Regions from separate parts of the Aeromonas crassostreae genome, predicted to be linked through region 1. Evidence: predicted binding sites of a transcription regulator. Region 1 holds the regulator's gene; the other holds the start of a gene.
What was found. Region 1 encodes LexA, which represses DNA repair genes until DNA is damaged. Its sites were predicted from a motif close to ANCTGTNTNNNNANACAGNT; they were not measured.
Positions count from the first base shown of each region.

Region 2: a site for LexA is predicted at 6,214-6,233, ahead of dinB (DNA polymerase IV). Genes of this name have one in related genera too.

Region 1 covers NZ_JBSTYM010000024.1:1,262-17,125, reverse strand. The annotation lists gene waaA (lipid IV(A) 3-deoxy-D-manno-octulosonic acid transferase) at 1-882, shown strand, start outside; gene ACW5W4_RS15870 (hypothetical protein) at 977-1,099, shown strand; gene ACW5W4_RS15865 (DUF2799 domain-containing protein) at 1,228-1,566, shown strand; gene ACW5W4_RS15860 (hypothetical protein) at 1,615-1,779, opposite strand; gene ACW5W4_RS15855 (flagellar basal body-associated FliL family protein) at 1,852-2,283, opposite strand; gene ACW5W4_RS15850 (chorismate--pyruvate lyase family protein) at 2,429-2,971, shown strand; gene ubiA (4-hydroxybenzoate octaprenyltransferase) at 3,053-3,916, shown strand; gene plsB (glycerol-3-phosphate 1-O-acyltransferase PlsB) at 4,079-6,508, opposite strand; gene lexA (transcriptional repressor LexA) at 6,712-7,341, shown strand; gene coxB (cytochrome c oxidase subunit II) at 7,511-8,650, shown strand; gene ctaD (cytochrome c oxidase subunit I) at 8,662-10,245, shown strand; gene ACW5W4_RS15820 (cytochrome c oxidase assembly protein) at 10,247-10,783, shown strand; gene ACW5W4_RS15815 (cytochrome c oxidase subunit 3) at 10,776-11,693, shown strand; gene ACW5W4_RS15810 (DUF2909 family protein) at 11,701-11,907, opposite strand; gene ACW5W4_RS15805 (SURF1 family protein) at 11,932-12,663, shown strand; gene ACW5W4_RS15800 (hypothetical protein) at 12,660-13,130, shown strand; gene ACW5W4_RS15795 (COX15/CtaA family protein) at 13,172-14,155, shown strand; gene cyoE (heme o synthase) at 14,157-15,053, shown strand; gene ACW5W4_RS15785 (SCO family protein) at 15,046-15,672, shown strand; gene ACW5W4_RS15780 (MATE family efflux transporter) at 15,746-15,864, shown strand, end outside.
Region 2 covers NZ_JBSTYM010000028.1:4,748-20,611, reverse strand. The annotation lists gene ACW5W4_RS16805 (NADH:ubiquinone reductase (Na(+)-transporting) subunit B) at 1-1,211, shown strand, start outside; gene ACW5W4_RS16800 (Na(+)-translocating NADH-quinone reductase subunit C) at 1,201-1,989, shown strand; gene ACW5W4_RS16795 (NADH:ubiquinone reductase (Na(+)-transporting) subunit D) at 1,982-2,614, shown strand; gene nqrE (NADH:ubiquinone reductase (Na(+)-transporting) subunit E) at 2,618-3,214, shown strand; gene nqrF (NADH:ubiquinone reductase (Na(+)-transporting) subunit F) at 3,233-4,456, shown strand; gene ACW5W4_RS16780 (FAD:protein FMN transferase) at 4,460-5,503, shown strand; gene nqrM ((Na+)-NQR maturation NqrM) at 5,513-5,737, shown strand; gene ACW5W4_RS16770 (hypothetical protein) at 5,796-6,020, opposite strand; gene dinB (DNA polymerase IV) at 6,236-7,300, shown strand; gene ACW5W4_RS16760 (methyl-accepting chemotaxis protein) at 7,357-9,498, shown strand; gene ACW5W4_RS16755 (transcriptional regulator GcvA) at 9,818-10,738, shown strand; gene ACW5W4_RS16750 (alpha/beta family hydrolase) at 10,731-11,351, shown strand; gene ACW5W4_RS16745 (DUF423 domain-containing protein) at 11,383-11,769, shown strand; gene rlmM (23S rRNA (cytidine(2498)-2'-O)-methyltransferase RlmM) at 11,762-12,856, shown strand; gene ACW5W4_RS16735 (hydrolase) at 12,933-13,895, opposite strand; gene ACW5W4_RS16730 (chemotaxis protein) at 13,912-14,817, opposite strand; gene ACW5W4_RS16725 (hypothetical protein) at 14,950-15,615, opposite strand; gene ACW5W4_RS16720 (YheV family putative zinc ribbon protein) at 15,655-15,861, shown strand.

The DNA of each region.
Region 1 (15,864 bases):
TGGGTGATGGAGACCGAGCTGTGGCCGAACTGGCTGGCGGCCTGCGAGGCATGCCACCTGCCGGTGACCATCATCAATGCCCGGCTCTCGGAGCGCTCCTGCGGGCGTTACCGCCGCTTCCAGGGGGCCTTCGATGCCCTGAGTCGCCCCCTTGGCCTGCTGCTCTGCCAGCATCAGGATGACGCGGATCGCTTCCATCGACTCGGCATCGGCCGTGAACGGCTGGCGGTGGCCGGCTCCATCAAGTTCGACATCCAGTTCGGCGACGAGGTGCTGAGCAAGGGGCTAGCCCTGCGCCAGGCGCTGGGCCGAGATCGGCCGGTCTGGATCGCCGCCAGCACCCATCAGGGAGAGGATGAGCAGGTACTGGCCGCCTTCGATCGGGTGCGGCTTAGCCATCCCTCGGCCTTGCTGATCCTGGTGCCCCGCCATCCGGAGCGCTTCGATCGGGTGGCCGAGCTGTGCGCCCCTTACGGCTGCGTGCGGCGCAGCGGCGGCGACCCGATCCGCGAGGAGGACGGCGTCTATCTGGGGGACACCATGGGCGAGTTGCCGTCGATGCTGGCGGCGGCCGATGTGGCCTTCATGGGAGGCAGCCTGGTCGGTGTGGGTGGCCACAACCTGCTGGAACCCGCGGCGCTGGGCAAACCTTGCCTGACGGGGCCCCACTATTTCAATTTCAGCGACATCACTCGCCAGCTGGTGGCCCAGGGCGGCGCCATCGTGGTGGCACGCAGCGACGAGCTGGGGGAGAAGGTGAGCACCCTGCTGGCCGATGAGCAGGAGCGTCGCGAGCGGGGGGAGCAGGCCCGCGCCGTGGTGCTGCGCAATCAGGGGGCGCTGGCTCGCACCCTGTCCCGTTGCCTGGACGGGCTCGACTGAATTGCCCGGCCGGGAGTCCGCCCATCGCGCACTGGCGAGCCCCATTTTTCTGGATAGACTTTGAGAGCGGGTGCACTGTCCAAGGAGAATGAGCATGGGTGGACACAAGCCGGATTACGAGCTCGACGATGACTGGGAGCCGGAATCCTGGGAGGAGCAGCTGGAGGAGCTGGACGACGACAGTTGGCAGTTTGACGACGACTTCGACGACCAGTGAGGCCAGACGGTAAACAAATCAGGCGGGCCCTTGGCCCGCCTGATTTGTTGGTGGTGGGTGAAAACCGGGCTTGGTGGCGGGAGACTGGCTCGCTAGAATGAAAGCCCGAATGACGCTCAAGGATCAAGATGCGCCCATTACTCATGCTCTGCGTCGCCGCTCTGCTCGGCGGCTGCGTCTCCAACTCGGACGACCCGTGCGAGCAACCCTGGGACGGGGTGGGGGAAGCCGATGGCAAGCTGGGATTCACCGCCCAGCGGGTCGCATTTCACCAGACCCGCTGTGGCGACAGGGTCGATGATGCCTTGTGGTCACAGGGCCACCAGAAGGGGCTCGCCTGGTACTGTCGTCCCGAGCACCTCTATCTGGCCGGTCGCTCCGGGGAGGAGTATCGCGGTGTCTGTCCCAACGATGCCCAGGCGCGCAAGCTGTTTGCCCAGGGTAGGCAGGGGTGGACGGATCAGTAGCCCGGCCTGGTCAGCTGGTCAGGGCAATCCGCATTCGCTGGCGGCGAGTCACTTCTCCTTGAGCCGCAAGGGCTGGCAGAGGTAAGCCTTGTCGTTGGCGCTGCGGGCGCATTTGCCACAGACGAACTTGGGCTTGCGTACTATCTTGCGCAGCGTCTTGAGATCGAACGGGATCTCATGGCGGCGCCATTCACACAGGGTCTTGTTGCCCATCCGCGTCGATCACCTTGGCTTATGACTTCGCCGTATTCTAATCAATTTGCATTGCGAATACAGGCGCCGACCTCACTGATAGAGGTACTTGGTGAAGATCAGTTCCTTGACCGCCTTCTTGCCGGTTTCGCGCACCAGCAGTTCATTGACTCTGGCCTCGCACTCCTTGCGCAGCTCTTCACGACTGGCGAGGGATTTGATCTGCTCCGCTGTCTTGCTGCCCATCAGGCGGATGATGGCGTCGCGGATCAGGGGATCGTGCACTTCCAGCAGCTTGAGGTCCCCGTGATTGTCGGCCATCAGCTCGACCGTGACCCTCACATAGCCCAGGGTCTTACCCTCGCTCAGATAGTTGGTGATGATGTCGGGCTCCATCGGGTGGTAGGCGACCCCATCCTGCTGGGTCGTGGCATCGGCGGCGGGGTCTGCCGCCCAGACCGGGCTGGCCAGGAGGGCGAGCAGCAAGGGGACGAGCTGGCGAACGCGTTGCGATACATTGGGCATGGTAGGGACTCAGACTGGTGAGATGCCCCATTTTTGATGTTGGCCGCTGGGGCGTCAAGCACGGATTTCCTTACATTTTTCGATCGATTTACCGATAATAAGCCCGATTTTAACCTGATGACGGAACTCTCTGGATGGTGATGCGGTGAAATCCGAGCTGACTGTTCCCCTCACGCGGACCAGTGACTGGTTGCTGCCTGTGCTGGCCGAGCCACCGGCGCGACTCGCGCCCTGGCTGCTCGACGCGGGCTCCATGACGGCGCGCCTGCGCCGCCACAACCACCACTTCTCTCTCGAGCTGCTTGGTCACCACCTGCAAGGGCTGGCCCCGGACGAACAGGGCCTGCTGGGGGTCGATGCCGGCCTGCGACGGGAGGTGTTGCTGCATGGCGATAACGGGCCCGCGGTACTGGGATGGACCCTGTTTGCCGAGGCGGCGCTGACGGGGGCTGGGCTGGATCGGCTGGGGGATCAGCCCCTGGGAGAGCGCCTCTTCGGCGCGGCTCCCGCCCGGCGGGATGGCCTGCAACTGGCCCGTTTCACGTTGACGGATGCACAGGACCAACCACTGTCGCTCTGGGGGCGGCGCTCGCGCCTCTATCTCAATGGCTGGCCCCTGCTGGTGCACGAGGTGCTCTTGCCCGGCCTCGTGCTGACCGATCTCCCCTCACCGTCGTGGCTGGATTGAGCCAGGAACCACAATAGCGTGGGATCCTGGCGCGCCTATCGCCGTTTCTCTTGATATTCCAGTTTAAAACAAGGAGTTGCTGTGACTGTATTGACCAAGGAGCGTGGGCTGGCCTATGTCCAGCTGGCACGGATAGACAAGCCGATCGGCACCTTGTTGCTGCTCTGGCCCACCCTGTGGGCGCTCTGGCTGGCGGCCGGGGGCGTGCCGGCGCTCGGCACCCTGCTGGTGTTCGTGGTAGGGGTCTTCTCCATGCGTTCGGCGGGGTGCGTCATCAACGACTACGCGGATCGTCATTTCGATGGTCATGTGAAGCGCACCGCGGGGCGGCCCCTGCCCATGGGCAAGGTGAGCCCGAGGGAGGCGCTGGCACTGTTTGCCGTGCTGGCACTGCTCTCCTTTGCCCTGGTGCTGACCCAGAATGCGCTGACCATAGCCCTGTCGTTCGCCGCCCTGGTGCTGGCGGTCTGCTACCCCTTCATGAAGCGCTTCATCCCCATCCCCCAATTGGTGCTGGGTCTGGCCTTCTCCTGGTCGATCCCCATGGCCTATGCGGCGGCGGCCAATGCCTTGCCCCCGGCGGCCTGGCTCATCTTCCTGGCCAATGTGCTGTGGACCATCGCCTATGACACCCAGTACGCCATGGTGGACAGGGATGATGATCTCACGCTCGGCATCAAGTCGAGTGCCATCCTGTTTGGCCGTTTCGACAAGCTGATCATCGGCCTGCTGCAGCTGGCAACCCTGCTGATCCTGTTGGGAACAGGCCAGCTGATGACGCTGGGGGCCAGTTATTACTGGGGTCTGCTGGGTGCCGCCGTCCTGTTCGTTTACCAGCAGCGGCTCATCCGGGAGCGGCAGCGGGAGGCCTGCTTCCAGGCCTTCCTGAACAACAACTATGTCGGGGCCCTGGTGTTTGCCGGGCTGGTACTGCATTACTGGTAACCGGCCGGTTGCGCCATCTCGATGCCAGGGCCGCAGGATGCGGCCCTGGTCGTTTCTGACGGATGCTCACGTGGATGGGTTGCAAGAGGCGGACAGGCGGGTGATAGGAGCATCAATGAAACAGGGCCCCGTGCTGGGGCCCTGTTTCATTGGCTGGCATGATCAGCCTGGCTGCCGGTTGCCCGCCTGTATGGTGCGGCGGATCTTGTTGCTCAGCAGCGGCACTATGTTGTCGGCCAGGGCCTGGAAGCGGCCAAGATCCGGCTTGCAGCCCGGATCCAGGTAACCTTCGCTGCGCAGGGTGTGGATCAGGGTGCTGAACAGCTTGGGGTCGAAGAACTCGGGAGCATTGATGCCGTGCAGGGTGCCGAGGCGCTCCGCCATCATCAGGCCGTCCGCCTCCAGCTGCTCCGCCTCTATGTGGGGCTGGGCCAGCATGCGGGTCAGCACGATGGCGTAGCGTTGCAGTGTCTCCTGGATGCTCTCGGCCAGCAGCAGCAGGCGCATCTGGTTGCCCGGATTGACCCAGTAGCCGCCATCGCGCGCCTCGATCAGCTGCTGGCGTTGCAGCTCGGCCAGCAGGGCATCGACCAGCTCCGGCAGTTCCTCCTCTTGGTAGCGAAGGAACAGCTCTGTCTTGAGTAGCGGGTAGATGTCGACGCAGCGGGCGACGATCTCGCCGCGGGAGATCCCCTCGCAGCGCTCAATCAATGCCGCCACCAGGGAGGGCAGGGCGAACAGGTGCAGTATGTTGTTGCGGTAATAGGTCAACAGGATCGCCTGATAGCGGTCCAGGCTGACGATCTGGCCCAGCTTGTCCTCGCTCACCTCGAACTTGTTGAGCTCCATCGCCTGATCCAGCAGATCCTTGGCGTTGTCCTGGGGCAGCGTGCTCCGCTCGCTGTAGGGCACCTGCTTGAGCAAATCCAGATAGGTGTTGATCTGGGTCTGCAGCTCGTCCCGGGTCAGGGCATGGCGCTCGGCGGCCAGCAGTGCCAGGGCGCTCAGGGTCAGGCCGTTGACGGCGGCGGCATCGTTGATCCGGGTCATCAGCAGTTCGGCCAGCTGGTTGACGGTGCCCGCCATCCACTCGGGGCGTTCCTCCTCGCCGATATGCTCCTTCCAGGTCGGCACGTGTTCGTTGAGATAGCCGTTGAGAGTCAGCGGCTCGCCGAAGTTGACGAAGCCGCGGCCATAGTTGCGCAGCTTGCGCAGTATGCCGAGCACCTGCAGGAAGCTCTCTTTCTCCTTGCGGCTGCCCTTGAGCTCGTTGTGGTAGGTGTTCACCTCCATCACGTGCTCGTAGCCCAGATAGACGGGGACCAGGGTCACCGGCCTGTCCAGTCCGCGCATCATGGCCTGCAGGGTCATCGCCAGCATGCCGGTCTTGGGGGGCAGCAGGCGGCCGGTGCGCGAGCGGCCCCCTTCGGTGAAGAACTCCACCGAATAGCCCTTGGCAAACAGCAGGTTGAGGTATTCGCGAAAGACGGTGCTGTAGAGCGGATTGCCCTTGAAGGTGCGGCGAATGAAGAAGGCGCCGCCGCGGCGGAAGATGGGGCCCGCCGGCCAGAAGTTGAGGTTGATGCCTGCCGCTATGTGGGGCGGCACCATGCCCTGGTGATAGATGACATAGGAGAGCAGCAGGTAGTCCATGTGGCTGCGATGGCAGGGGACGTAGACTATCTCGTGTCCCTCCTGCGCCAGCTGGCGCACCTGTTCGGCGCCGTTGACCGAAAGGCCGCGATAGAGCTTGTTCCACAGCCAGCCGAGGAAGCTCTCACCGAGGCGGATCAGCCGGTAGGAGAAGTCGGAGGCGATCTCGTCCATGTAGTCATGGGCACGCTTCTTGGCCTTCTCCAGGCTGATGCCCTCGCGCCCGGCCTCTTCCTCTATGGCTTGCTGGATCACGCCGGAATCGAGCAACTGCCTGAACAGCAGGGTGCGATTGGGCAGCTTGGGGCCGGTGGCAGCCAGCTGCTGGCGGCTGAAGTGAATGCGGGCCACCCGCGCCAGCTTGTGGGCGATAGCCTGATCCGTGCCGTGCTTGTCCGCCATGTGGCGTAGGGAGAGCGACGGGGAGAAGCGCACCAGGTTCTCGCGCCCCTTGAGGATGACGATGAGCGCCTTCTTGAGACGGTTCGGCGCCAGGCTGCTGATGATGTTCCAGCCGGAGGCTTCCTCCCCTTCCCGGCCCGGGGCGCGGCCCCAGAACAGGGTGACGGGGACCATCTGCACATCCAGATCGGCATCCAGCTTGTGCAAGTCCAGCAGCTGCTGAAACTCCTGCAGGAAGGGGAGCGGCTTGCTGCGTGAGCCGAACAGGGGGGGCGGCCGATCGAGGCAGACGTAGCGTGGCACGGTTCTGCCCCCCAGTTCGAGCGGGGTGAAGGGACCCGGCAGACCGAGATCCTCGCAGCACTGCTGCAGTGTCATCAGGTCGGTGATCGAGCTGGTCTTCAGGGCATAGACGATGGGTCTGGCCGGATCCAGCTTGAGTTCCGTGATGGGATTTTCCGGCAGGCTCTTGTGATTGACCAAGCCGCTGACCGGCCACTGCAGTATGGCTCTGGAAATACTCTGCCCGAGGGACATGTGCGTCTGCTCTCCAAAAAAATGCGGCGTGAGCATAGCAAATCACGCAGGGCTTGTCGCCGAGAGGTACGATGAGTCCGCCGATGAGGGCCGGAGCAGGGTTATTTTGGCCTTGCCTGCGACAATTGTCAGTCGAGCCTTGCCTTGGTCAGCACACTGTATATACTGCCAGTGTGCTGTATAAAAAGACAGGTGCCAATCTTATGAAACCCCTCACTCCCCGCCAGGCTCAGGTTCTTGATCTCATCAAGGTCAACATGAGCGAGACCGGTATGCCGCCGACCCGTGCCGAGATCGCCCAGAAGCTTGGGTTCAAATCCGCGAATGCGGCCGAAGAGCACTTGAAGGCGCTGGCCAAGAAGGGGGCCATCGAGATCCTGCCGGGCACCTCGCGGGGCATCCGTCTGTTGCTCGACGAGGTAGAGGAGGCGGCCAACGAAGATCAGGGGCTGCCCCTCATCGGCAAGGTGGCGGCCGGCGAGCCCATCCTGGCCCAGGAACATATCGAGAGCCACTATCAGGTGGATCCTGCGTTGTTTCATCCGCGAGCGGATTTCCTGCTGCGGGTGCAGGGCATGAGCATGAAGAACATCGGCATCATGGACGGGGATCTGCTGGCGGTGCACAAGACCCAGGAGGTGCGCAACGGTCAGGTGGTGGTGGCACGGCTCGATGAGGATGTCACCGTCAAGCGTTTCCAGCGCAAGGGCAGCCAGGTCTGGCTGTTGCCGGAAAACGAAGAGTTGCAGCCTATCGCCGTCGACCTGGCGAGCCAGCATCTCACCATAGAAGGACTGGCCGTCGGCGTGATCCGCAACGCCGACTGGATGTGATTGAGGCCCCTCGCGGGGCCTTTTTATTCCCTGCTGTTTTTTCAATTTATTTCTTAACACTTTTTTCACACATTCTCATTTGCTGCTTTACTTAGCCTGTTGATTGGCACGCAAGACCAATCTCGGGGAAGAGACGCCCGGCAGGGCAGCGCTAACAATGGGGGGCAGAGTGAAAAGAGTCCTGATTACTCTCTCAATCTTTCTGTGTGTCTGGAGCGAGTCATCGCTCGGCAACAGCATGCGCTTCAACATGACGGAGGGGGTCAGCGCCGTCAGTCGCAACGTGTACGACCTGCACATGACCATACTCATCATCTGTGCCCTGATAGGCTTGCTGGTGTTTGGGGTCATGTTCTGGGCCATCTGGCATCATCGGCAGGACAAGGGCGCGCAGGCTGCCCACTTCCACGAGAGCACCCGGGTCGAGATCCTCTGGACCCTGATCCCTTTCCTCATCCTCATCGGCATGGCCGTACCCGCTACCCGCACCCTGATCGCCATGGAAGATACCAGCGATGCCGACCTGACGGTGCAGATAACGGGCTCCCAATGGAAATGGCATTACCGCTATTTCGACGACGGTGTCGAGTATTACAGCCTGATGGCCACGCCTCAGGCGCAGATAGACAACAAGCGCCGCAAGGGGGAGAACTATCTGCTCGAGGTGGATCGCCCTCTGGTGCTGCCCACCGGCAAGAAGGTGCGCTTTCTCATCACCTCCCAGGATGTGATCCACTCCTGGTGGGTGCCGGCCTTTGCGGTGAAGAAGGATGCCAACCCTGGGTTCATCAATGAGGCCTGGACCCGCATCGATCACCCCGGCCTCTACCGGGGTCAGTGTGCCGAGCTGTGCGGCAAGGGGCACGGCTTCATGCCCATCGTCGTGATCGCCAAGCCGGAGGCCGAATTCAACCAGTGGCTGAGCAAGACGCGGGCCGAGCAGCTGGCGGCCAAGGAGCAAGAGCAGAAGCTGCTCTCGATGACCATGAGCCGGGATGAGCTGATGGCGCTCGGCGAGAAGGTCTATCTTGGCCACTGCTCCGCCTGTCACATGGCCAACGGGCAAGGGGTTCCGGGCGCTTTCCCCGCCCTCAAGGGCAGCCAGATCGCGCTGGGTCCCAAGGCGGGACACCTGGATATTGTGCTCAACGGCAAGGCGGGCACGGCCATGCAGGCCTTCGCCAAGCAGCTCAGTTTGCAGGAGCTGGCGGCGGTCATCACCTATGAACGCAACGCCTGGGGCAATGACAAGGGTGACGAGGTTCAGGCCAAGGATGTCGACGCCTTCCTCAAGGGCAAATCCATGTAGGAGAGAGCAAGATGAGTGTCGTCACGGATCTCGATCATCAGGCAGAGCATGGCCATCAGCCCAGAGGCTTGTTGCGCTGGTTGCTGACCACCAACCACAAGGACATCGGCACCCTCTATCTCTGGTTCAGCTTCATCATGTTTCTGACCGGCGGCGCCATGGCCATGGTGATCCGTGCCGAGCTGTTTCAACCCGGCTTGCAGCTGGTCGACCCCGGCTTCTTCAACCAAATGACCACGGTGCACGGCCTGATCATGGTGTTTGGCGCCGTCATGCCCGCCTTTACCGGGCTGGCGAACTGGATGATCCCCATGATGATAGGGGCGCCAGACATGGCATTGCCGCGCATGAACAACTGGAGTTTCTGGATCTTGCCGTTCGCCTTCCTGATCCTGCTCGGCACCCTGTTCACCGAAGGGGGCGGCCCCAATTTTGGCTGGACCTTCTACGCCCCTCTCTCCACCCACTACTCCCCGGACAGCACGGCGCTGTTTGTCTTCTCCATCCATATCATGGGGATCAGCTCCATCATGGGGGCCATCAACGTCATCGTCACCATCTGCAACCTGAGGGCACCCGGCATGACCTGGATGAAGCTGCCCCTGTTTGTCTGGACCTGGCTGGTGACCGCCTTCCTGTTGATCGCCGTCATGCCGGTGCTGGCGGGGGTGGTGACCATGGTGCTGACCGACAAGTATTTTGGCACCAGCTTCTTTGATGCCGCAGGGGGTGGGGATCCCGTCATGTTCCAGCATATTTTCTGGTTCTTTGGTCACCCCGAGGTCTACATCATGATCCTGCCGAGCTTTGGCATCATCTCGGCCATTGTCCCCACCTTCTCCCGCAAGCCGCTGTTCGGTTACAGCTCCATGGTCTACGCCACCGCCTCGATCGCCGGCTTGAGCTTTCTGGTATGGGCCCACCACATGTTCACCACGGGGATGCCGGTGTTTGCCGAGCTGTTTGTCATGTATTGCACCATGCTGATCTCGGTGCCCACCGGCGTGAAGGTGTTCAACTGGGTAGCCACCATGTGGCGAGGCTCCCTCAGCTTCGAGCTGCCCATGCTGTTTGCCATCGCCTTCATCGTGTTGTTCACCATGGGTGGCTTCTCCGGCCTCATGCTGGCCATCACACCGGCGGATTTCCAGTATCACGACACCTACTTCGTGGTGGCCCACTTTCATTACGTCCTGGTGACGGGAGCCGTCTTCTCCATCATGGCAGCGGCCTACTACTGGCTGCCGAAGTGGACTGGCCATATGTATGACGAACGACTCGGCCAGTGGCACTTCTGGTGCTCCGTCATCTCGGTCAACGTCTTGTTCTTCCCGATGCATTTTCTCGGCTTGGCGGGCATGCCGCGGCGGATCCCCGACTATTCCATCCAGTTCGCCGATGTGAACGGCATCGTCAGCCTGGGCGGTTTCGCGTTTGGTCTGTCCCAGCTCATCTTTCTTTACCTGGTCATCAAGTGCATCCGCGGTGGCAAGGCGGCCGCGGCCAAACCCTGGGATGGGGCCCATGGCCTGGAGTGGGAGGTTCCCTCGCCAGCCCCCTATCACACCTTCACCACCCCGCCAGAGGTGAAGTGACATGCACGCCCGGCTCACTCTCAAACTGGTACTGGCCACCCTGCTGATGTTCGGTTTCGGGTATGCCCTGGTGCCCCTGTATGACGTCCTGTGCCGGATCACGGGGATCAATGGCAAGACGGCGTCCGTGGCCGCCACGGCCGCGACGGGCGAGATAGACAGCAGCCGCACCGTGACGCTGGAGCTGGTGGCCTATCCCTTCCCTGGGTTCGAGGGCAAGTTTGCCCCCGTGGTGCAGCGCATCAAGGTGCACCCGGGCGAGCTGAGCCGCACGCACTTCAACGTTGAAAACGCGGCCGACAGTGCACGTGTGTTGCAGGCGGTGCCCTCCGTCACGCCGGGGATCGGCGCCCGCTATCTGCACAAGACGGAGTGTTTCTGCTTCCAGCAGCAACATCTGGCGATCGGGGAGCAGGCCCAGTTGCCCTTGTACTTCTATGTCGATCAGGCGCTGCCGGCCGAGCTGCATACCCTGACCCTATCCTACACCCTGTATGACGTGACCAAGGCGGCGGGCCAGGGCGGCCAAAATGGTTGAACTTACCCCGGGCAAGGGGATCGAGAGTCCGGTATCGGAGGCGAGAATGGCGAACGATTCGAGATACTATGTGCCAGCGCAGAGTCCCTGGCCCATCATGGGGGCGGTTGGCTTGTTCCTGATGGCATCGGGAGCCGGCATGCTGATCAGCCATGGCAACCCCGGGGGCTGGCTCCTGCTGGCGGGAGCCCTGACTCTCACGGGCATGCTGTTTGGCTGGTTCGGCCATGTCATCCACGAGTCGATGAGCGGGCTGTACAGCCCACAGATGGACAGATCCTTTCGCCAGGGGATGAGCTGGTTCATCTTCTCCGAGGTCATGTTCTTCGGTGCCTTCTTCGGGGCACTCTTCTATGCACGCGTGCTGTCAGTACCCTGGCTGGGGGGAGAACATCTGCACCATCTGAGCACTCACCAAGTGCTCTGGCCCGACTTCAAGGCCATCTGGCCACTGGTGACCACTCCGGGGGGGACCCAGACCGAGGCCATGCCCTGGCAAGGCCTGCCCCTTATCAATACCCTGCTGCTGCTCAGCTCGTCGGTGACCTTGCAGCTCGCTCACCAGGCCCTGGAACGGGGCCATCGCAACAGGGTCAAGCTGTTGCTTGGCAGCACCGTACTGCTCGGCCTCCTCTTTCTGTCATTGCAGGTGCTTGAGTATTACCACGCTTATACCGAGATGGGGTTGACCCTCAAATCCGGCATTTATGGCAACACCTTCTTCATGCTGACCGGCTTCCACGGCATGCATGTCTTCCTGGGTACCCTGATGCTGGCCATCATGTGGCTCAGGGTCATGAAGGGACACTTCAATGCGCATCACCACTTTGCCTTCCTAGCGAGCGCCTGGTACTGGCATTTTGTTGACGTGGTTTGGCTCTGCCTGTTTGTTTTCGTCTATATCCTTTAGAGAGTGATCAGAAAGGTGAGGGATTGAGGGTCAGCAGGCCGCTCATCATGGCCAGCAAGAGCAATATGACCAGCAGCACGGAGAAGATCACTCTGCGCCCCAGGTAGTGGCTCGCCGGCAGGTGAGTCTGGCCCCTGACGAGTTGATACAGGGCCCTGAACAGGGAAATCAGTACCATGGCGAGCAGCAATACGATAAGGAATTTGATGATCATGGGCGTCACTCTAAGGGTAATGCCATGATTATAGGCGGTTTTGCAGGGGCAAAAGGCAGGGTTGGCCTGCTGGTGCTGGCCTTGACCATGGGGTTGCTCATGGTCTGGCTGGGCAGCTGGCAGTTGACTCGTGCAGCGCAAAAGCGCCAGCTGCTTGACCAAGGTCAGCAGCGTGGCCAGCTTGAACTGAGTCTGCAGGACCTGTTGGTCAAGGAGGACAGGTATGGCTATCAGCTCTCACTGGAAGGGGGATTCGCCCCAGGGCTCACCCTCTTCCTCGATAACCAGGTTTATCAAGGGCAGCCGGGTTACCAGGTTTTACGCCCTCTGGTTACGGCACAGGGGTTATTGCTGGTCGATCTGGGTTGGGTGCCCCAAGGAGAAGATCGTCAGGTTATACCAGCTGTTTCGCAACCGGCAGGAGAGTACCGAATTCGAGGACGGGTGGCGCGCCCCTATCATCCCCCTCTGCGTCTCGGCGGCCCAGAGGAAGAGTGGCCAACGCGAGTCCAGGCGATAGACACCGCCTGGCTGACCGAACGGTGGCAGCGGCCGGTACTCCCCTTTGTCCTGATATTGGAGGAAGGCGGCCCTTGGCCCGACCTGGTGCGTCACAAGCCGGATAGCCCCATGACCCCCGAGCGCCACATCGGTTATGCCGTGCAGTGGTTTGCCATGACCCTGACCCTGGCGGGTCTCACGCTCTGGTGGTGGCGCAAGGCGTCCTCCTATGACGATGACAAGGAGGTTGAATGAAGATGATGCCGTTGCTCGGTCTGGTGCTGGTCTTTCTGGCCTCTCCCGCGATCGCCTGGCTGGTGCTGAACCAGCACTGGTTCGAAGGTGGGGTGACGGCGAAAGGGGAGTGGGTAGAGGGGCAGGTTCCCCAACAGGGTCGCTGGCATATGCTCATGCCCACGCAGGCGGTGTGTGATGCCCGTTGTGAGGCCGGGCTCTTCCTGCTGCATCAGAGCTGGTTGGCGCTTGGCCAGGAGCGGGAGCGGGTGGTGCCCATGCGCCTGGGCGGCGAGAGCGGCGATCCGTTGATCCAGGTGGCGGAGAATCAGAGCGGCCTGGCCCAGGGGTTCATCTATATCGCCGATCCCCAGGGACGGCTGATACTGCGCTACCCCATAGTGCTGGAGGCGGGAGGGGGCCTCGCGGCCGGGGAGGCATTGCTGGCAGACCTTCGCAAGCTATTGAAGTTATCAAGGATCGGATAATAACAAGAGACCATCTGGCCCACTGGGCCCATGGGGGGAATATGCGCTGGATCAGTCTGTGTGCCCTGTTGCTCGCGGGGGTGGTGGTGGTGCTCGGCGCCTACACCCGGTTGACGGAGGCCGGACTCGGCTGTCCGGACTGGCCCGGGTGCTACGGCTTTCACCTGGTGCCGAGCCAGAGCCATGAATTGATGCTGGCAGAGCGCCGCTTCCCGGATACCCCGCTGCAACCCCACCTCGCCTGGAACGAGATGATCCACCGCTATTGCGCTGGCCTGCTCGGGCTTGTCATCCTCGCTCAGGCCCTATTCTCTCTCTACCGACGGCAGGGCCGACGGCTCGCCTGGCTGACGCTGGCACTGGTGGTGGGTCAGGGGTTGCTCGGCATGCTGACGGTGACCATGAACCTGTTTCCATTGGTGGTGCTGAGCCATCTGCTGGGCGGTATGACCATATTGGCCTTGCTCTGGCTCGCCGCGCTCAGACACTGGTCAGCGACACACGCCTCGCCATCGGTGCAGGCGCCCGGGCGGACGCTGCAGCTGCTGCGGGTAGGCCTGGTGGTGCTGGTGATCCAGATAGCCCTTGGCGGCTGGACGTCGGCCAACTATGCGGCGCTCACCTGTCATCAGCTGCCCTGGTGCGAGGGACCCTGGTGGCATTGGCTCGACTTCATTCGCGCGTTCGATCCCGTGCCGCCGCCGAGCGACAGTTATCAGTTCGGCGTGCTGCCCTACGGGGCTCGCATGACCATACAACTGACCCACAGAAGCTGGGCCCTGGTGACGGTACTGACGCTGCTGTGGCTGGCCTGGCAGCTGGGTCGAGAGGGATGGGCGGTTCTGGGAGGCGTGCTGGCCACCCTGGTGTTGCTGCAAGTGGTGCTGGGGGTGAGCAACATTGGGCTCATGCTGCCCTTGCCCGTGGCCCTGGCTCACCATGGGGTGGCCGCCTTGCTGCTGCTCACCATGGTGACCGTCTGGTTTGCACTCGGCCGCCGGTCGGCCCAAACAGAGGAGCGTTGAGATGGCGCGAACGCATGCACTGCACGCCACGGCGAGATGGCGTTGGCAAGACTATCTGATGCTGACCAAGCCCAAGGTGGTCGCGCTCCTGTTGCTCACCGCCCTGGTCGGCATGTACCTCACCGGTCAGCTGCCGGGCACGGGATTGGTGCTCCTGTCCCTGACGGGAATTGGCCTGGCCGCGGGAGGGGCGGCCGCCATCAATCATGTGCTCGACAGGCACATAGACCTGCGCATGGCGCGTACCCACCACAGGCCGGTCGCCAGGGGGCGTATCGAGACTCGTCAGGCGATGACGTTTGCCTTGGCGCTCTGTGCCGGCGGCATCGCCATCCTCTGGCTGGGCGTCAACGGCCTGACCGCCTGGCTGACCGCAGGCTCCCTGATAGGTTATGCCGTCGTCTACACTGTCTGGCTCAAGCGGGCGACCCCGCAGAACATAGTGATTGGCGGGTTGGCGGGGGCCATGCCTCCCCTGCTTGGTTGGACCGCGGTCACCGGGACGCTGGATCCCCACGCCCTGCTGCTGGTGGCCATCATCTTCACCTGGACCCCGCCCCACTTCTGGGCGCTGGCCATCCACAGACGAGATGACTATGCCAGGGTCAATATTCCCATGTTGCCGGTGACCCATGGCATCGAGTTCACCAAAACCTGCGTGCTGCTCTACACCCTGTTGCTCACCCTGGTGTGCCTGCTGCCCTGGCTGGTTGGCATGGCAGGCCCGGGTTATCTGATCGGCAGCCTCTGCCTCAATCTGAGGTTTGTACAGTGGGCCTGGCGTCTCAAGTTCTCCCCGGACGAGCAGACTGCGATACAATGCTTCAAATTTTCCATCACCCATCTGATGGTACTCTTCATCGTCTTGTTGGCGGATCACTGGATTGACTATGGCTAAGTGGCGTTTCCCCCTGTTATTGCTGGTATTTATCGCGGGTGTTTCCAGCGCCTGGTTTATCCACAAACCCGAAGAGCCTGAACAGGCCACCTATTATGCCGCTGGGCGAGACCTTGGCCCCTTCTCGCTGACCGATGCCGATGGCCAGCCCTTCACGCCGGCAAACCTGAAAGGGCACTGGAGTTTCCTGTTCGTCGGCTACACTTTCTGTCCCGACGTCTGTCCTACCACCCTGGCCGATCTGAGGTCCGTCTATCCCGAGTTGCAGAAGCTGGATGCGCGCAGCCAGGTGGTCTTCATCTCGGCGGATCCCCAGCGGGACACGCCGGCGCGCCTGAAGAGTTACGTCGCCTTCTTCCAGCCCGACTTCAAGGCGGCGACCGCGCCCCATGGCGCCCTGTTCCCCTTCGTCCGCAACCTGGGACTCATCTACTCAATCGCCGAGCAGGGGGAGAAGGATTACCTCATCGATCACTCGGCCTCCATCGTGCTGGTCAATCCAGAAGGTCAGCTGCAAGCCATCTTTCGACCCGAGTCCGCCCCGGGTCAGGTGCCTCATGTGGCGATGAAGGCACTGGTCTCGGATTTTGACCGTATCCTGACCCTGTCCGGCAGCTGAGCCCGTGGCGCGTTTCCCCGACTGGCTGCGGGACCCTGCCCGCCACGGCGCCGTGTTCGCCCTGGCATTGCCCATGGTGTTTTCCAACATCACCACCCCCCTGCTCGGGCTGGTCGATACCTGGGTCATCGGCCACCTGAGTCAGGCCTGGTTTCTCGGTGGAGTCTCGGTCGGGGCGACCCTGATCAATCT
Region 2 (15,864 bases), on a different contig from region 1:
TTGAAAAGATGGAACACCACTTCGAGCCGGGTGGCAAGTACGAGAAGTACTACGCCCTGTACGAGGCGGCCTTCACCATCTTCTATACCCCGGGTTTGGTAACCCGTAACGCCGCCCACGTCCGTGATGCGCTCGATCTGAAGCGCATGATGATCATGGTGTGGCTGGCTGTGTTCCCGGCCATGTTCTGGGGCATGTTCAACGTCGGCAACCAGGCCATCGCCGCCATCGCGCACCTCGGCTCCGCCGCCGGTGCCGCCTCCTGGCAATATGGCCTGGCCACCCTGCTGGGGGCCTCACTGGATCCGGCGGTCGCCGGCGTCGGCAGCAAGATGCTGATCGGTGCGGCACACTTCTTCCCCATCTATATCACCGTCTTCATCGTCGGTGGTTTCTGGGAAGTGCTGTTCGCCATGATCCGCAAGCACGAGATCAACGAAGGCTTCTTCGTGACCTCCATCCTGTTCGCCCTGATAGTGCCGCCCGAGCTGCCCCTGTGGCAAGCCGCCCTGGGTATCACCTTCGGTGTGGTCATGGCCAAGGAAGTGTTCGGTGGTACCGGCAAGAACTTCCTGAACCCGGCCCTGGCGGGTCGTGCCTTCCTGTTCTTCGCCTACCCGAGCCAGATCTCCGGCGACGCCGTCTGGGTGGCCGTTGACGGCTTCTCCGGCGCAACCGCCCTGAGCCAATGGTCTCAAGGTGGCCAGATGGCACTGATCAACGGTGCCACCGGTCAGGCCATAAGCTGGATGGATGCCTTCCTCGGCAACCTGCCTGGCTCCATCGGTGAAGTCTCCACCCTGATGATCCTCGTCGGCGCGGCCATGATCGTCTACATGCGGATCGCCTCCTGGCGCATCATCGCCGGCGTCATGATCGGCATGGTGGTGACCTCCCTGCTGTTCAACGTCATCGGCTCCGACACCAACCCCATGTTCAGCATGCCCTGGCACTGGCACCTGGTGCTGGGTGGTTTTGCCTTCGGCATGGCCTTCATGGCGACCGATCCCGTCTCCGCTTCCTTTACCAACAAGGGCAAGTGGTGGTACGGCGCCCTGATCGGTTTCATGGTGGTGCTGATCCGTGTTGTGAACCCCGCCTTCCCGGAAGGCATGATGTTGGCCATTCTGTTTGCGAACCTGTTTGCCCCCTTGTTTGACCATTTCGTGGCGCAGGCGAACATCAAGCGGAGGATCAGTCGTGGCGTTTAATAAAGATTCAACCGTCGGTACCGTCAGCATAGTGGCGGGCCTGTGCCTGGTCTGCTCCATCGTGGTCTCCGTGGCCGCCGTGGGTCTGCGTCCGGCCCAGCAGCTGAACAAGGCGCTGGACAAGCAGAGCAACATCCTCTCCGTTGCCGGCATCGATACCGCCAGCATCGCCAAGAGCGAACTCGGCAAGCTGTATGGTGACAAGATTGAAGCGCGCCTGGTCGACCTGACCACGGGCGAATTCGTTGACGGCGACGCCGACGGCTTCGATTTCAAGCTGGCAGCCAAGAACCCGGCCGAAAGCACTCGTCTGGCGCCTGCCGACGACAAGGCCGGTATCCGTCAGATCTCCAAGCTGATGCCGGTGTTCTTCGCCAAAGACAGCGAAGGCAAGGTCGACAACATCATCCTGCCGGTGTACGGCCAGGGTCTGTGGTCCACCATGTATGCCTTCGTCGCCGTCGCGGCCGATGGCCAGACCATCAAGGGCATCACCTACTATGACCAGGGTGAAACCCCGGGTCTGGGCGGTGAGGTCGAGAACCCGGCCTGGCGCGAGCTGTTCGTCGGCAAGAAGCTGTTCGATCAGGCCGGCCAACCTGCGCTGCGGGTGATCAAGGGCCATGCCCCTGAAGGTTCCGAGCACGAGATCGACGGTCTCTCCGGTGCCACCCTGACCAGCAACGGTGTCCAGCACTCGTTCGATTTCTGGATGGGCCCCCAGGGCTTCGGTCCTTTCCTTGCCAAGATCCGCGCAGGAGAACTCAACAATGGCTGACAATAGCGCAATGAAAAAACTGCTGTTGACGCCGGTGCTCGGTAACAACCCCATCGCCTTGCAGGTGCTGGGTGTCTGTTCCGCCCTGGCCGTTACCAGCCAGATGAAGACGGCGTTCGTCATGACCCTGGCGGTCATGTCGGTCACCGCCTTCTCCAACCTGTTCATCTCTCTGATCCGTCACCAGATCCCCAACAGCGTGCGCATCATCGCCCAGATGGCGATCATCGCATCCCTGGTTATCGTGGTTGACCAGGTGCTCAAGGCGTATGCCTATGACATCTCCAAGCAGCTGTCGGTGTTCGTCGGCCTCATCATCACCAACTGTATCGTGATGGGTCGTGCCGAAGCCTTCGCCATGAAGAGTGCCCCGCTGCCCTCCTTCCTGGACGGTATCGGCAACGGCCTGGGCTATGGCGCCGTGCTGCTGACCGTGGCCACCGTGCGCGAGATCCTGGGCTCGGGCACCTGGTTCGGCATCGAGCTGCTGCCGCTGGTAAACAATGGTGGCTGGTATGTGCCCAACGGCCTGCTGCTGCTGCCGCCGAGTGCATTCTTCATCATTGGTCTGATCATCTGGGGCGTGCGCACCAAGGATCCCAAGCAGGTGGAGGCGAAGGATTAAGGTATGGAACATTATCTGAGTCTGTTGATTCGTTCGATTTTCATCGAAAACCTGGCCCTCTCTTTCTTCCTGGGCATGTGTACCTTCCTGGCGGTATCCAAGAAGGTCAAGACTGCCATGGGTCTGGGCATTGCCGTGGTTGTGGTGCAAACCATCGCCGTACCGGCCAACAACCTGATCTACAACTTCGTGTTGAAAGACGGTGCCCTGGTCTCCGGTCTGGACTTGAGCTTCCTGAGCTTCATCACCTTCATCGGTGTGATCGCGGCCCTGGTACAGATCCTGGAGATGGCCCTGGACAAGTACTTCCCGGCCCTCTACAACGCGCTCGGCATCTTCTTGCCGCTCATCACGGTGAACTGCGCCATCTTCGGTGGCGTCTCCTTCATGGTGCAGCGTGACTACAACTTCGTGGAGTCTGTGGTCTATGGCGTGGGCTCGGGTGCCGGTTGGATGCTGGCCATCGTGGCGATGGCGGGGATCCGCGAGAAGATGAAGTACTCCGATGTGCCGGACGGCCTGCGCGGTCTGGGCATCACCTTCATCACCGCGGGTCTGATGGCGCTGGGCTTTATGTCCTTCTCTGGTATTTCCCTGTAATCGGAAAAGGAATCATAAATGGAAATTATTCTGGGTGTGGTCATGTTCACCGTGATCCTGCTGGCCTTGGTGGCAGTCATTCTGTTCGCCAAGTCCAAGCTGGTGACCGCGGGTGACGTGACAATCAGCATCAACGGCGACCCGGCCAAGGCTGTCACCAGCCCGGCGGGTGGCAAGCTGCTCGGCGTGCTGGCCGGCAGCGGTATCTTCGTCTCCTCCGCCTGCGGCGGCGGCGGCTCCTGCGGTCAGTGCAAGGTGCGGGTGAAATCCGGTGGCGGCGACATTCTGCCGACCGAGCTGGATCACATCAGCAAGGGCGAGGCCCGTCATGGCGAGCGTCTGGCCTGCCAGGTCACCGTACGTTCCGACATGGACATCGAACTGCCGGAAGAGATCTTCGGGGTGAAGAAGTGGGAATGTACCGTCATCTCCAATGACAACAAGGCCACCTTCATCAAGGAGCTCAAGCTGCAGATCCCCGATGGCGAGAGCGTGCCGTTCCGCGCCGGTGGTTATATCCAGATCGAAGCCCCGGCTCACCACGTCAAGTACAACACCTTCGATATTCCCGAGGAGTATCGTGGTGACTGGGATCGCTTCAAGATCTTCGATCTGGAGTCCACCGTGAAGGAGCCGATCATTCGTGCTTACTCCATGGCGAACTATCCGGAAGAGTTCGGCATCATCATGCTGAACGTGCGGATCGCGACCCCGCCCCCCAGCAACTGGACCGCTCCTCCCGGCCAGATGTCCTCCTACATCTTCAGCCTCAAGGCCGGGGACAAGGTGACCATCTCGGGTCCGTTCGGCGAGTTCTTCGCCAAGGACACCGACGCCGAGATGGTGTTCATCGGTGGTGGTGCCGGCATGGCGCCGATGCGCTCCCACATCTTCGACCAGCTGCGTCGCCTGAAGACCAGTCGCAAGATGAGCTTCTGGTACGGTGCCCGTTCCAAGCGCGAGATGTTCTATGTCGAAGACTTCGACATGCTGGCCGCCGAGAACGACAACTTCCAGTGGCACGTCGCCCTGTCGGATCCGCAACCGGAAGACAACTGGGATGGCTACACCGGCTTCATCCACAACGTCTTGTTCGAGAACTACCTCAAGAACCATGAGGCGCCGGAAGATTGCGAGTTCTACATGTGTGGGCCTCCCGTCATGAACGCGGCCGTCATCAACATGCTGAAAAACCTCGGCGTTGAAGACGAAAACATCCTCCTGGATGACTTTGGTGGTTAATCCATGCACAGTGTTGTAAAGACCTGGCTAGCCTTCGGGCTAGCCTTTTTCTTGGCGGGGTGCGGCCAGGAGAACGTCAAGACCCATCCGGAGATCCACATCACCGGCAGCACCATGGGCACCTACTACTCCATCAAGGTGGCGGACGATGCCATCCAGGACGAAGCCGGTTTCCAGGCCGAGGTCGATGCGCTGCTGGAGCGGGTGAACGATCAGATGTCCACCTACCGGCCCGAGTCCGAGCTGTCGCGTTTCAACCAGAGCCGTGACAACCGGCCCGTGGTGGTCTCTCGCGATACCGCCCGCGTGGTGACCGAGTCCCTCCATCTGGGCCGCGAGACCCGGGGCGCGCTGGACGTGACCGTGGGCCCCCTGGTCAACCTGTGGGGCTTTGGCCCGGACAAGCGGCCGACCAAGGTGCCGTCCGACGAGCTGATCGCCCAGACCCGGCAGAAGACGGGGTTGGGCAATCTGCACGTGATCACCTCGGCCGATGCCGATACCCTGCAAAAGGACATCCCGGATCTCTATGTGGATCTCTCCTCGATCGCCAAGGGGTTCGGGGTGGACAAGGTGGCCGAGTACCTGGAAGCCAGGGGCTCGCGCAACTACCTGGTGGAGATAGGCGGCGAGCTACGCCTCAATGGCGTCAACGGCAAGGGTCACCCCTGGCGCGTCGCCATCGAGAAGCCGACCGCCAATCTGGGCTCGGTACAGGAGGTGATCCAGGTCGGTGACAACGGGGTTGCCACCTCGGGGGATTATCGCAACTATTACGAGATGGATGGTCAGCGTTTCTCCCATACCATAGATCCCGCCACCGGCAAGCCCATCCACCATCGACTGGTGTCGGTGACAGTGGTCCACCCCTCCTGCATGACCGCAGATGGGTTGGCCACGGCGCTGACCGTGATGGGGCCCGAGAAGGGCATGGCCTATGCCACCGAACAGGGGCTGGCCATCTTCATGGTGACCAAGACGGATGAAGGGTTCGAGGAGACTTACTCTCCCGCCTTCCAGCCATTTCTGACCCGCAATCAGGGGTAAGGATTGAATATGCAGATTTTTCTGATCACCTTCGGGGTGTTTCTGTTGGTGGTGGTCGGCATGGCCATCGGTTACATCTTCCAGAAGAAGAGCATCTCCGGCTCCTGTGGCGGCCTTGGCACCATAGGGATAGAGAAGGAGTGCGACTGTCCGGAACCCTGCGACAATCGCAAGCAGAAGATGGCCAAGGAAGAGGCTCGCCGCAAGATGCTGGAAGAGCACAGGATCATCTGATTGCAAACAGGCCATCTCCGGATGGCCTGGCTTTTTGACCCCTAGGGCCGGAGCCCCGTCAGTAGTCGTAGCGGGTGCACCCCTTCTCCCGGTACTCCCGCTGCCAGCGGGCCAGTTCTTCCCGGGTGCCCAGGGTATCTCCCCTGGCAATGCTCTGCTTGAGTATGAGTATCCTGTCGTGCAACCAGCGGCACTCGGCGGTGGGATGCAGCTTGGCACTCCCCAGCATGGGCCAGAGCAACAAGCCCGCGATCAGCCCCCGATATTGCCATCCTCTCTTCATATCGCCTCCCGAATCTTCCCTTGTCGCGTCTTGCAGACTAGTTCACTGGCATCCGTGGTTCCCCTATGGCCCCCTGAATGGGGCTCTCCTGAGCCGCGCCGGCACGAGGGGAAGGGATTGGGGCATCCCAGGTCGCGTCATGCGCGGATCCGGCATGGCATCCAGGGGCGCGCTGGGGTAGCATGGGGTTATCAACTGTTTATTTGTACAGTGTCATGCGCAAGATCATTCACATCGATATGGATTGTTTCTTCGCCGCCGTCGAGATGCGCGAAAACCCGGCCCTGCGGGAGGTGCCGCTGGCCATCGGCGGCGCGGCGGACCGGCGGGGGGTCATCTCCACCTGCAACTATGTGGCGCGCCGCTTCGGGGTGCGCTCTGCCATGCCCACCGCCCTGGCGCGCAAGCTCTGTCCGCCCCTGGTGCTGCTGCCGGGACGGATGGCCCTCTACAAGGAGACCTCGACCCGGATCCAGGCCATCTTCCACCGCTACACGGATCTGGTGGAGCCCCTCTCCCTGGATGAAGCCTATCTGGATGTGAGCGCCAGCCCCCACTGCGGCGGCAGCGCGACCCTGATGGCGACGGAAATCCGCGCCGCCATCAAAGCCGAGCTGGGGCTGACCGCCTCGGCCGGGGTGGCGCCCAACAAGTTTCTGGCCAAGCTCGCCTGCGAGCGCCGCAAGCCGGATGGCCTCTTCGTCATCGCCCCCCAGGAGGTGGATGAGTTCGTGCGCAACCTGCCCCTTGGCAAGATCCCGGGGATAGGGCGCAAGACGGCGGAGCGGCTCGAGTTGCAGGGACTCTATCTGTGCGAGGATGCGCGCCAGCTCAGTGACGAGGAGCTCAAGGGGCGCTTTGGCAAGCTGGGGGCCATGCTGGCCGAGCGGATCTGGGGGCACGACGACAGCCAGGTGCAGCCGACCCGGGTGCGCAAGACCATAGGGGTGGAAACCACCCTGGACGCGGATGTCCATGACGAGGCGGCCTGCTGGGCCGTGCTCAGCCGACTCATCCCCGAACTGGAGCTGCGCTTTGGCCAGCGTTGCCCGGCCGACCAGATCATGGGGCAGGGGATCAAGCTCAAGTTTGCCGATTTCCAGCAGACCAGCGTCTACCGCAGCCACGGTGGCTACTCGGCCACCCTGTTCCACGATCTGCTCCATGAAGGCTTGGCACGGGCGGAGGGAAAACCCATACGGCTCCTGGGTTTGGTGGTGGGCCTGCCGAGGGAGGGAGAGGTGAACCAGCTCAGCCTGGATCTCGATACGGGAGGTTAAGTTTTTGTTGTTGCCACCGATAACCTGAAGACGACTGCACTAAAAGGATCTTTCGCATGTTTTCTCTCTCGGTCCAGGGGCGCATTACCCTGATTGCGGGCTGCTCCCTGTTGCTGAGTGCCGCCACCCTGGTGGTCTCCTCCCTCTACACCGGTTCGCGCATGCAAGAGGAGGTGATGAGATCCACCACCACGGAGGCCGAGCTCGCTGCCACCCGCTGGATGCAGGCCATGGGCTCCGAGCAGGCGGCCAGGATCACCAGCTATCTGGACGAAGCCTACTTCAGGGCCACCCTGCTGGCCCAGAGCCTGCTGTTCCAGCGCCAGAACGCCGCCGACAACTTCACCCACTCCGAGGCGCTGCGTGGCGCCATCAACCAGCAGCTGCACAGCGCGGTCACCCACTCCCCGAACCTCATCGGCGCCTACGCCATCTTCGAGCCGGATCAACTGGATGGGGAAGATGCCAACTACCAGGGCTCGACCGAGCTGGGTTCCAACGACAAGGGGCGCTTCTCCAGCTACTGGGCCCATGTGGGGGACAAGGTGAGCCTGGAGGTGATGGACGAGGCGACCCTCAATGATGCCAGCCCGGATGAGTTCGGCACGCCCCAGAATGAGTGGTATCGCTGCAGCCTGCGGGAGCAGGCGCTCTGCCTGCTCGAGCCCTATCTGGACGACGTGGGGGGCGAGCAGGTGCTGATGACCTCGGTCACCACGCCGCTGCGCGAAGAGGGGGCCTTGCTTGGCATGGTCGGCATGGACATCTCCCTGGCCAGGTTGCAGACGCTGGTGCACGAGATGGAGCAGACCCTCTATCAGGGCCAGGGGCGTATCTTGCTGCTGAGCCAGGGTGGCCGGGTGGCGGGCGCTGCCGGGTTTGACATCCGCCCCGGGGAGGTGCCCGGCGCCCAGGATCAGGCACTGCTGACCGAGATCGGTGGCTGGTTGCGTCAGGGCCAGCCCCTCACCCAGTGGAGCCAGGATGGCGCCAGCCTGCAGAGCTTCATGCCGGTCGCCATGCGCGGCACCTCCCAGCGCTGGGGCATCTATATCGATCTGCCCCGCGCCGTGGTGCTGGCCTCGGCCAACCAGCTGCAAGGAGAGCTGGCGGCCCAGGCCAGGAACAGCGTCTGGTCTCAGCTCGGGGTCGGGGGGGCCATCACCCTGGGGGCCCTGCTGTTTATCTGGTGGATGGCCCATCGCATCGTGGCCCCCATCCGCGCCGTGGTGGCGCGACTCAAGGACATCGCCTCGGGGGAAGGGGACCTCACCCAGCGCATCGATATCCAGCGCAGTGACGAGATTGGCGAGCTGGCCGATGGTTTCAACGGTTTCCTCGACAAGCTGCAGGTCACCATAGGCGACATCATCACCACGGTGGGCGGCACCCGGGCCAGTGCCGCCGAGGCCGCCGTGGTGGCTGACAGCACCAGCGAGGGGATGCAGGCCCAGTACCAGGAGGTGGATCTGGTGGCGACCGCCTTCGAGGAGCTCAGCGCCACCGCTCTGCAGGTCTCGGGCCATGCCAGGGCGGCGGTGGCGGCGGCCGATGAGGCCGACAGCGCCGCCCAGGAGGGCAAGTTCGTGGTGGCCGATACCCAGGAGGCCATGGCCAGGCTGATGGCGGTGATCAGCGAGGCCAAGCCGGAGGTGGAGCGACTGTCGGCCAACAGCGAGAACATCAACGACATTCTCACCGTGATCCAGAGCATCGCCGAGCAGACCAACCTGCTGGCTCTCAATGCCGCCATCGAGGCGGCGCGGGCCGGGGAGCAGGGGCGCGGTTTCGCCGTGGTGGCAGACGAGGTGCGCAACCTGGCCGGTCGCACCCAGAATGCCATCGTCGAGATCCAGGCCCTCATCCATCAGCTGCAATCGGGCACGCAGGGGGTGGTCAAGGCGATCATGAGCGGTCACAGCCAGGCGGATCTCACCCTGGGCAAGGTGGACTCCTCGGTGCGGGTACTCGAGCAGATCATCTATGCGGTGGGCACCATACACCAGATGAACGAGCAGATAGCCAGGGCGGCGGGGGAACAGAGCGGCGTGGCCGATGAGATCAACCGTAACGTCAGCAACATTCGCGACGTGAGTCACCGCATTCGCGAGCAGGCGGCGAGCGCGGCCCAAAACAGCCGGGCCCTGGCCGCCCTGGCGGATCAACAGCAGCAGCTGGTCGGTCAGTTCAAGGTGTGACGGCGGCACCCCGGCGGACCATGGGGAGCCAATCCATTATTTTTTCAACAAAAAAAGGCGCCATCCATGGGAGGCGCCAAACACATTCAGATGACAGACTGGGTCAAAACCTTGCGGCCAAAACCCCTCTTCCCGCAGAGGAAGAAACACAACACCACAATCGGAAGCCGGCTCAAAAAGCACATGTGAACCACACGGAGCAGAAAAAGTGAGCCATATGACAACGGATTGCGGGGCGAATTATGTTTATTCGCTGGTCGGCCCGCAACCGACAAATTATAATGCCGTCCATTAGAAAAACTCATCGTTGGCTGGTGTCATGTCTCGTCGTTTACCCCCGCTCAATGCGCTCAAGGCTTTCGAAGCGGCGGCGCGCCACTTAAGTTTTACCCGGGCAGCCGAAGAGCTGTTCGTGACTCAGGCTGCCATCAGCCACCAGATCAAGGCGCTGGAAGAGTACCTTGGCATCAAGCTGTTTCGGCGCAAGAACCGCTCCCTGCTGCTGACCGAGGAGGGGCAAGGCTACTTCCTCGACATCAAGGACATCTTCGCCTCCATCTCGGAGGCCACCGACAAGCTGCTGGCCCGCAGCGCCAAGGGGGCCCTCACCGTCTCCCTGCAGCCGAGCTTCGCCATCCAGTGGCTGGTGCCGCGGCTGGTGCGTTTCAGCGAGCGCCACCCCGACATAGACGTGCGCATCAAGGCGGTGGACATGGACGAGGGGGCCCTCACCGATGACGTGGACGTGGCCATCTACTACGGCCGCGGCAACTGGCCTGGGCTGCGCTGTGACAAGCTGCACACCGAATACCTGATCCCCGTCTGCTCCCCCCTGCTGCTGACCGGCCCCAAGCCGCTGCGCACCCCGGAGGATCTGACCCGTCACACCCTGCTGCACGACACCTCCCGCCGCGACTGGAAGGCCTGGTTTCGCCAGCTCGACATCGATGCGCCCAACGTCAACCAGGGGCCCATCTTCAGCCACTCCACCATGGTGATCCAGGCGGCGATCCATGGTCAGGGGGTGGCGCTCGGCCACAGCGTGCTGGCTCAGCCCGAGATCGAGGCAGGGCGCCTCATCTGTCCGTTCGAGCAGGTGCTGGTGAGCAAGAATGCCTTCTACCTGGTGTGTCAGGAGCAGCAGGCGGATCAGGGCAAGATAGTGGCGTTTCGCGACTGGATGCTGGAGCTGGTGGAGCAGGAAGAGGCCCGTCGCCGGGCGAGGCTGGCCGATGCCTGATCCGATCCGGGAGGGGGCGGCGGACGCCCCGGTGCGCATCCTGCTGGCCCATGGCGCCGGCGCCGGCATGGAGCACGCCTTTCTCGCCGAGCTGTCACGGCGGCTGGCGGGGCCCGAGCTTGAGGTGATTCGCTTCAATTTCCCCTACATGGACAAGCGCGCCCAGGACGGCAGGCGCAGGCCGCCGGACCGGCAGCCGGTCTTGCTGGATCATTGGCGCCAGATGGTGCGCGAGTTTGCCCATCCCCGGCTCTATCTGGCCGGCAAATCCATGGGGGGACGGATGGCGGCCGAGATAGCCGATGAGGTGAATGCTGCAGGATTGCTCGTTCTCGGGTATCCTTTCCACCCTCCCGCCAAGCCCGATGCCTGGCGCGGCGAGGTGCTCAAGACGATCGCGACGCCAACCCTGCTGCTGCAAGGGGAGCGCGACAGCTTCGGCAGCCGCCTCGAGCTGGCCGATTTTCCCTTCTGTGCCAAGGTCGATGTGCGCTGGCTGACCGATGGCGATCACGGTTTCAAGCCGCGCAAGGCGAGCGGTTTGACCGAGTCGGACAACCTGGCGCAGGCGGCGGCCCATATCAGGGCCTTCATCGGGGCAGGGGCCATCTGATCCGTTTTCCCTGTCGAGAAGGAGTGTCTGGATGCGAACTCATCCTGTCTGGTTGGTGCTCGCCGGCCTGTTTGGCCTGACGGCAACCATGCTGGGGGCCTATGGTGCCCATGGCCTGGCGGCGAGCGGCGTCACGCCGGCCAAGCTGGCGGCGTATCATAGCGCGGTCAACTATCAGTTCTTTCATGCCCTGGCCCTGCTGATGCTGGGCTGGTGTGCACCGCGCCGCCGTGCCGTGACGGTGGCGGGCGTTGCGTTCACGCTGGGGATCCTGGGATTCTCCGGCAGTATTTATGCCATGGTGCTGCTTGGCAGCAAGGGGCTGGGGCTTGTGACCCCGGCCGGTGGCCTCTGTTTTATGTTGGGATGGGCCGCCCTTGTCTGGGTGGGCTGTCGTCTTGGAGGAAAAAATGAATAATCTGCTGCTTTATTGCCGCCCCGGTTTTGAGAAAGAGGCGGCGGCAGAGATCACCGAGCGTGCCAGTAACATGCAATGCTACGGTTTCGCCCGGGTCAAGGACGACAGCGGTTACGTGATATACGAGTTGTATGACGAGGAGCAGGCCGATCTGCTGGCGCGCAAGCTGCCGTTCCGTGAGCTCATCTTCATCCGTCAGATGCTGGTGGTGACCCACGAACTGAAGGACCTGGACGTGGCGGATCGGATCTCCCCCATCATCGAAGCGGCCCGTGATTACACCATCTGTGGCGATCTGCGGGTGGAAACCGCCGATACCAACGAGGCGAAAGAGCTGTCGGCCTTCTGCCGCAAGTTCACCGTCCCCTTGCGCCAGGCCCTGCGCAGCAACGAGATCCTGACCAAGAAGGAGACAGGCAACCGCCCCGTGTTCCATGCCTTCTTCATGGCCAACGATCACCTGCTGCTGGGCTACTCCTACTCCTTCAACAACTCCGAATTCCACATGGGCATACCGCGCCTGCGCTGCCCGGCCGATGCACCGAGCCGCTCCAGCCTCAAGCTGGAAGAGGCCTTCTATGTGTTCGTGCCCAAGGAGGAGTGGAGCCGTCGTCTCACCTCCGGCATGAAGGCGGTGGATCTGGGGGCCTGCCCCGGCGGCTGGACCTATCAGCTGGTGCGTCGCGGCATGATGGTGACTGCGGTGGACAACGGCACCATGGCGCCCTCCCTGATGGAGACGGGCCAGGTGAAGCACCTGCGTGACGACGGTTTCGTCTGGCGTCCCGGCAAGAAGAACATCTACTGGCTGGTGTGCGACATGGTGGAGAAGCCGGCGCGGGTGACCCACATGATCGCGGACTGGTTCCGGGAAGGGGACTGCCAGGAGGCCATGTTCAACCTCAAGCTGCCGATGAAGAAGCGCTATGCCGAGGCGGTGCACAACATAGAGGTGCTGCGGGATCTGCTCAAGCAGATCGACAACGCCTTCGTGATCCAGGCCAAGCAGCTCTATCACGACAGGGAAGAGATCACGGTGCACGTCTACAACAAGTACTGGGTCTCCAAGCTCGAAGAGAAGATCTGACGGCGACACCCCGAGAAGACAGAAACAAGAAGACCGGCGCGAGCCGGTCTTTTGCATTGCTCCTGGGAGAGTACTGCTATTCCTGCTCGTCGAGCCACTGGCCGAGCCGCTCCTCCAGCCAGAAGCGGGGTCGCCAGGGGGGACCATAGACGAAGCCCACATGGCCGCCTTGCTGGCTCAGCTCATAACGCACCTGGAGTGAGAGCTGCTCCGGGCGCGGGATCACCTCCCGGGTCATGAAGGGATCGTCGGCGGCGTGGAGGATCAGGGTCGGCACCGGGATCCGGGCCAGCAGCGACAGCCCGGAGCAGCTCTGATAGTAGTGCTCGGCGCTGTCAAATCCGTGCAGGGGAGCCGTCACCTTCTGGTCGAACTCGTGCAGGGTGCGAATGGCCCTGATGTCCCTGGCCCGAAACGGGGCCTGGGGATGGCGCGCCAGCTTGCGCAGCAGGTGGGCGCGCATGGTGCCGAGCAGGTAGCGCTGATAGACCCTGGAAAAGCCCTGATTGATCCGGTGCGAACAGGCATCGAGCCGCATGGGGGCCGAGATCACGGCCGCCGCCTTGAGGGCGGGAGGGCAGGCCCGGGCCAGGAGGTTGACCAGCATGTTGCCCCCCAGGGAGTAACCCACCGCCAGCAGCGGCTTGCCCGGGAAGCGGCGGGCGAGTTCGGCGATCAGGGCCTGGGCATCCTCGATGGCGCCCGAGTGATAGGCCCCCAGATGACGGTTGGGCTCGCCGCTGCAGCCGCGAAAGTGCATCAGCACCGCCTGGTCGCCCCGACGTTGCAGGTGTTGCAGCATGCCGCGGGCATAGTGGGACTCCACGCTGCCCTCCAGCCCGTGAAACAGCACGATGAGCGGGCGGGCATCCGGGCTGATGGGGCCGCTCCAGGCGAGATCGACGAAGTCGCCGTCCGCCAGCTCGAAACGCTCGGCGACGTAGCGCGCCGGCCTGCGGCGCAGCCACTTGGGCAATATGGTCTGCAGGTGGGGGTTGCGGGCCCACCAGGGGGCGCGAAAATGGCTCTCGGTCAGCATCTTGATCCCGGCCGGCTCAGGGCTGGTTCACCAGGCTGTCATGATGCTCGGCGCCGCGCAACATGGCCTGGACCAGTTCATTGGCCTCGAACTTGGTGAGCGCCTCGTGGGCACCGACCTGATGGGCCTGCTCGACGCTGATCTCGCTCGACAGCGAGGTGTGCAGGATGATGTAGGCCCGGGCCAGGCGGGCATCATTCTGGGCCTCGAATGCCAGCTCGTAACCATCGAGCCCCGGCATCTCTATGTCGCTCACCAGGATGTCGATGGGGGTGCCCTGGCTGGCGCGCTCCTGCATCAGGGTCAGGGCATCCCGGCCATTGGTGCACACCTCATAGGGGATGTTGATGTAATCCAGGGCGGCGGTGAGCTGCTTGCGGGCCACCGCGGAGTCGTCCACCAGCAGGATCCGCATCGGTTTGATGCGCTCGCGCTGCACGTCGGTCAGCACGGGGTAGAGGTGGCTGGGGTCGTCCGGATAGACCCGCGACAGGATCAGCTCCACATCGAGCAGCTGGATCAGCTGATCCCCCACCCGGGTCACCCCGGTCACGAACACATTGTTGCCAAGGGCCGCGGGAGGGGGCTCTATGTCGCGCCAGTTGCACTCGGTGATCTTGTCAATGCCCCGCACCAGAAAACCCACCAGGGTACGACGACAGTCGGTGATGATGATAAAGCAGTTCGCCATCTCCTCCTCGCTGATGCGTCGATAGCCCACCGCCATCGCCATGTCGATGACGGGGATGGTGGTGCCGCGCATGTTGGCGGCGCCGAGCACGGTCGGATGAGCGTGGGGCAGGGCGGTCAATCGGGTATAGGGCACTATCTCCTTCACCTTGAGGGTGCCGATGGCGAATGACTGTCGGGCGGCGAGGTGAAACAGCAACATCCCCTGGGATTGGTTGGCCTTGCTTTTCATGGCAAAAGTCCTGTGGTCAAGAAAATAAGGGCAAAACGGTGCGGGCCCGGGTTCATGCAAGATGGCCCTGCACTGTTAGCGACCGCGCTCGGAAAATCTGTAATCTTCCCTGGGCGCTGCCAGGGTTCTCCCTCATCCAGGCTGGCCGTCGGCGAGGGGGCAACCGAGCCAGCGCTGGCTGGCCTGCTCCAGCGCCGCCGGGGCCAGGCCCAGCTTGCCGGCGAGGGTGGCCGCCTTGTTGCCCCCCTTGAGCAGGCGCAGGGCCTGCACCAGCTGCCACTGGCTGGCGAGGGCATCGGCATCGACCAGGGCGCCGCCCAGCCGGTTCCAGGCGGCCTCGGCCCCTTCCTCTCCCCGGGCCAGGGCCTGCCAGGCCAGCTGCAGCTCGCCATGGGCCTGAGGCTGGAGCGCATGATGCAGCAGCTCATCGTGGATCACCTGCAGCCGCTGGCCATAGGGGCCCTGCCACTCCCGTGGTCGCTGCCAATCGGCCAGGCTCGCCAGCAGGCTGCTGAGCAGGGGGCCGGGCGTCAGCCAGCCCGCCTGGCTCGGTTGGGGCAGACGCAGGGAGCAGCGCACGCGGACATAGCGGCAATCGGCCAGGGGGGTGAAGGCCGCCAGCGCCTCGGCCGGCAGCCAGAAGGCGCTGCCCGCGGGGATCAGCAGTTCATGCTGGCCAAGGCGCAGCAGGGCCGCCCCCTGAACCAGATGCAGCAACTGGCCCATGGGGGCTCGCTTGCGGGCACCGGCGTGCAGGTAGCGGGGGGAAAAATGCTGACATTCGATGGCGTGATGCATGAGTAAATCCTGATATGATGCTGCCCGGAGGTAACAAAAATGGAAACCAGACGTAAAAAACGCTTCATTGCCGGGGCGACATGCCCGGCGTGCGGCAAAATTGACACCATGATGCTGTATCTGGAGCATGGAGTCGAGAAGGTGACCTGCGTCCAGTGTGGCGATACCCAGGTGCAGACCCAGGAGGCGGTGGCCGAGGCGAGCCGTCAGGCGGAGCAGGTGATCGGCGTCTTCCGGCCGGAATGATGG